2 regions of the Pseudomonas sp. GW823-FHT02C02 genome follow, and region 2 is predicted to be linked to the other one. Evidence: predicted binding sites of a transcription regulator. Region 2 holds the regulator's gene; the other holds the start of a gene.
What was found. Region 2 encodes sigma-54, which starts transcription at its own class of promoters, with help from an activator protein. Its sites were predicted from a motif close to ANTGGCATNNANNTTGCTNT; they were not measured.
Positions count from the first base shown of each region.

Region 1 (2,393 bases), on a different contig from region 2:
TGGGTAACCAGCAATTGCAGGAACGCGTCCTTGCCCAACGCCTTCTTGCCGGTGGCGCTGTTGGTGGCCGAGGCCAGGCCGTCGCTGCTGGTGTTATTGGCCTTGACCGAAGAGTTGGCCAAGACGTCCTTGATGTTCACGCCGCTGGTTGTATCGGTAACACTCATCTGAGTCGCCCCTTATCACTGACCGAGGGTCAGGACCTTCTGCATCATGGTTTTGGCGGTGTTCATCATTTCAGCGTTGGTCTGGAACGAGCGACTGGCGGAAATCATGTCGGCCATTTCTTCGACGACATTGACGTTCGGGTAGTAGACGTAGCCCTTGGCATCGGCGGCCGGATGGTTCGGCTCGTAACGCGCGTCAAGGTTGCTTTGGTCTTCGACCACGCCCAGCACTTGCACGCCTTGGCCGGCGGCGTCCTGGTTCTGGAACAGCGAATCGCTGCCGCCGCTCTGGCCGCCCTGGAACATGGTGGCGAACACCGGGTGACGGGCGCGATAGGTCTGGTCGATGCTCGACGAGACGGTTTCGGCGTTGGCGATGTTCGAGGCCACGGTGTTCAAGCGCGTGGTCTGCGCGCTCATGCCGCTACCGGCAATGTTGAAAACACTGGATAGGGACATGACTTACTCTCCGCGCAGGGCTGACATCAGCCCTTTGAATTTGCTGTTGAGCAGGGTGAAGCTGGCCTGGAAGCCGACGGCGTTTTCCGCGTAGTTCGACTGTTCCAGTTGGGCGTCCACAGTGTTCTGGTCGATCGACGGCTGCATCGGCGTGCGATACATCAGCGACTCGTCGCCATTGCCCAGGCCTTCAGCCTCGATATGGCGGTTGTTGGTCATGTTCAAGGCAAACGTGCCGCCCTTGGTTTTCTCGTTCTGTGCGGCGAGCACTTTGGAGAACTCCAGGTCCCGAGCCTTGTAGTTCGGGGTATCGGCGTTGGCGATGTTGTTGGCCAGGACCTCGGCACGCTGTGCGCGGAAGCCCAGGGCTTGTTCGTGGATACCGAGCGCTTTATCGAAGCTGATGCTCATGTCGGGAAACCTTCGGGTGACCTGATTTTTCGTAACAGAGACATAGCAAGTGGCGTGCCAATTCAAAAAACCCCGGAAACCGGGGCTTTGCCGGCAGTGGCAAGACGGCAATGCCAGAAAAGCGGCAACCGATTTCCGCCGCCTGCCGCTTTTCTGCCGCTTATCACCCTCTAAAGAACACCACCCTCCCCTGTGGGAGCGAGCCTGCTCGCGATGGCGTCGTGTCAGCCAACATCCATGTTTCTGTTACACCGCTATCGCGAGCAGGCTCGCTCCCACAGGGGATCGTGGTGATGTCAGGGCAATCATCGGGCAAAAAAAAACGGGAGCCCCTGAGGACTCCCGTTTTTTGATGCGGCCAACGAATCACTTCGCCTGGTAAATGATCCCCGGGCTGCACTGGACCATCTGGTAATGATCCGGCAAACCGTTCAGCGCTTCGGAGGCGCCGAGGAACAGATAACCGCCCGGCTTGAGCGTGCTGTGAATACGCAACAAGATGTCTTTCTTCACCTCGGCGGAGAAGTAGATCAGCACGTTGCGGCAGAACACAATGTCGAACTTGCCCAGGGCCGCGTAGCTGTCCAGCAGGTTGAACGAGCGAAACTCCACGCGACTCTTGATCGGCGCCTTGATCGCCCAGCGCCCCGGCCCTTTGGGGTCGAAGTAACGCTGAAGACGCTCGGGCGACAGACCACGGCCGATGGCCAGGCTGTCGTACTCGCCGGTCTTGCAGTTGGTCAGCATGGTGCCGGACAAGTCGGTCGCGACGATTTGCGCGCCCATCTTCAACTGGCCCATGTTGACGCGCTCGAACTCATCGATCGACATCGACAGCGAATACGGTTCCTGACCCGACGAGCACGCCGCCGACCAGATCCGCAAGCGCTGGCCGGGGGCCGCCTTGATCGCTTCGGGCAACACCTTGTTCTTCAAGACTTCAAACGGATAGGTGTCACGAAACCACAAGGTTTCGTTGGTGGTCATGGCATCCACCACCATCTCGCGCAAACCGCTGCGCGGCTGGGTCTGGATGCGCTGAACCAGCTCACCCAGGGATTTGATGCCTTGCTGCTCCATCAGCTTGTTGAGACGGCTCGAGACCAGGTACTGCTTGTTTTCACCGAGCAAAATGCCACAGGCTTTTTCCAGGAATACCCGGAACTGTTCGAAATCCAAATTACCCGTAGACAAAGATGCCGCCTCTTAAATCGTGTTAACCGCCAGGGGCAGAAGGCCCCTAGCTGATATCTGCTGCTTTGATCCGGTCGACTACCCGGGATGCCAGGTCATCAGGACGGAATTTTGCCAGGAAGTCGTCCGCGCCGACCTTCTTGACCATTGCCTGATTGAATA
Region 1 covers NZ_JBXAJV010000027.1:37,752-40,144, forward strand. The annotation lists gene flgD (flagellar hook assembly protein FlgD) at 1-167, opposite strand, end outside; gene flgC (flagellar basal body rod protein FlgC) at 183-626, opposite strand; gene flgB (flagellar basal body rod protein FlgB) at 630-1,037, opposite strand; gene cheR (protein-glutamate O-methyltransferase CheR) at 1,404-2,231, opposite strand; gene AC1ROI_RS32030 (chemotaxis protein CheV) at 2,278-2,393, opposite strand, start outside.
Region 1: the regulator sigma-54 is predicted to act here: its motif matches at 1,080-1,099, upstream of flgB (flagellar basal body rod protein FlgB).

Region 2 (2,393 bases):
CTCGGTCGCCGATAACATCATGGCCATCCTCGAGACCCGCAAGGAACTCGACAAGGCCGAGCGTCGCAAGGAACTGGAAAGCCTGCTGCAGGAATTCCACATCAGCCACATCCGCGACAACCTAGGCATGAGCCTGTCCGGTGGTGAACGTCGTCGGGTGGAAATCGCCCGGGCACTGGCCACCAACCCGAAATTCATCCTCCTCGACGAACCATTCGCCGGTGTGGACCCTATTTCGGTGGGCGACATCAAGCAGATCATCTACCACCTCAAGGCCAAAGGCATTGGCGTGCTGATCACTGACCACAACGTCCGTGAAACCCTGGATATCTGCGAAACCGCCTACATCGTCAACGATGGTCAACTGATCGCCGAAGGTGACTCCGCCACCATCCTGGCCAACGAACTGGTCAAGGAAGTGTATCTGGGCCATGAATTCCGCCTTTAAGCAGTAAGGTGTCTGGCTGATTGTCCGAGCGCTCGTCGCGATAAAAAATCAATACTTTTTTATTGTTACAGCGCTCTAGGCAAACGCTGCAGTTTCGGGCATATAATTTGCTTATGTTTGGCGCTCCGGCGCCCTGTAGTGGATGGCGCATGTGCGCCGGCGAATAAGGTGTTAAGCCCCTGCCATGAAACCATCGCTAGTCTTGAGAATGGGCCAGCAGCTGACGATGACACCGCAGCTGCAACAGGCCATCCGCCTGCTCCAATTGTCGACCCTGGACCTGCAACAGGAAATCCAGGAGGCCCTGGAGTCCAATCCGATGCTCGAACGCCAGGAAGAAGGCGACGACTTCGATAACGCCGACCCCTTGGCCGACAAAGCCGAACAGCTCCCCAACGCCGACATTTCGGAACCCTCCTACCAGGAAACCGCCCCGACGGTGGATAACCTCGAGGAAGGCGACTGGAACGAGCGCATTCCCAACGAGCTGCCCGTTGATACCGCGTGGGAAGACGTCTACCAGACCAGTGCCAGCAGCTTGCCGAGCAACGATGACGACGAGTGGGATTTCACCACCCGCACATCGGCCGGCGAAAGCCTGCAAAGCCATTTGTTGTGGCAACTGAACCTGGCACCGATGTCCGACACCGATCGTCTGATCGCCGTGACCCTGATCGACTGCATCAACAATCAGGGCTACCTGGACGAAACCCTCGAGGAAATTCTCGAGGCCTTCGATCCGGAACTGGACATCGAACTGGACGAAATCGAAGCCGTCCTGCACCGCATCCAGCAATTCGAACCGGCCGGCATTGGCGCCCGCAACCTGGGCGAATGCCTGCTGCTGCAATTGCGCCAACTGCCAGCCAAGACGCCTTGGCTGGCCGAAGCGAAACGCCTGGTCACCGACTACATCGACCTGCTCGGCAGCCGCGATTACAGCCAGCTCATGCGTCGCATGAAGCTCAAGGAAGATGAACTGCGCCAGGTCATCGAGCTGGTGCAGAGCCTCAACCCGCGCCCGGGCTCGCAGATCGAGTCCAGTGAAGCCGAATATGTTGTCCCTGACGTGATCGTGCGCAAGGACAATGAGCGCTGGCTGGTCGAGCTGAACCAGGAATCGGTGCCACGGCTGCGGGTCAACGCCCAATACGCCGGTTTTGTGCGCCGCGCCGACACCAGCGCCGACAACACCTTCATGCGCAATCAGTTGCAAGAGGCCCGCTGGTTCATCAAGAGCCTGCAAAGCCGCAACGAAACCCTGATGAAAGTAGCCACTCAGATCGTCGAGCATCAGCGCGGCTTTCTTGAATACGGCGACGAAGCGATGAAGCCGCTGGTCCTGCATGACATCGCCGAAGCGGTGGGGATGCACGAGTCGACGATTTCACGGGTCACCACGCAAAAATTCATGCATACCCCTCGGGGCATATATGAACTGAAATACTTTTTCTCCAGCCACGTCAGCACCTCCGAAGGCGGTGAATGCTCGTCCACAGCGATCCGCGCGATCATCAAAAAACTGGTTGCCGCGGAAAATCAGAAAAAGCCGTTGAGTGACAGCAAGATCGCTGGTTTACTGGAGGCACAAGGCATTCAGGTGGCTCGCCGCACCGTCGCCAAGTACCGCGAATCCCTCGGGATCGCGCCTTCGAGCGAACGCAAGCGGTTGATGTAGAGCCACGCCACAGCGTTCCAGTGGCAGGCATTTCTGCCTGCCGCTTTATGCACTGGCAACGAAGGAGAAGCTGTATGCAAGTCAACATCAGTGGACACCAACTGGAAGTGACCGAACCTCTTCGCACCTACATCGGCGAAAAACTCGAACGATTAGAGAGGCATTTCGACAAGATCACCAACGTGCAGGTCACGATGACGGTCGAAAAGCTCAAGCAGAAAATCGAAGCCACGCTGCATATTCCCGGCAATGAAGTGGTCGCAAACG
Region 2 covers NZ_JBXAJV010000005.1:65,392-67,784, reverse strand. The annotation lists gene lptB (LPS export ABC transporter ATP-binding protein) at 1-448, shown strand, start outside; gene AC1ROI_RS10280 (RNA polymerase factor sigma-54) at 633-2,126, shown strand; gene hpf (ribosome hibernation-promoting factor, HPF/YfiA family) at 2,201-2,393, shown strand, end outside.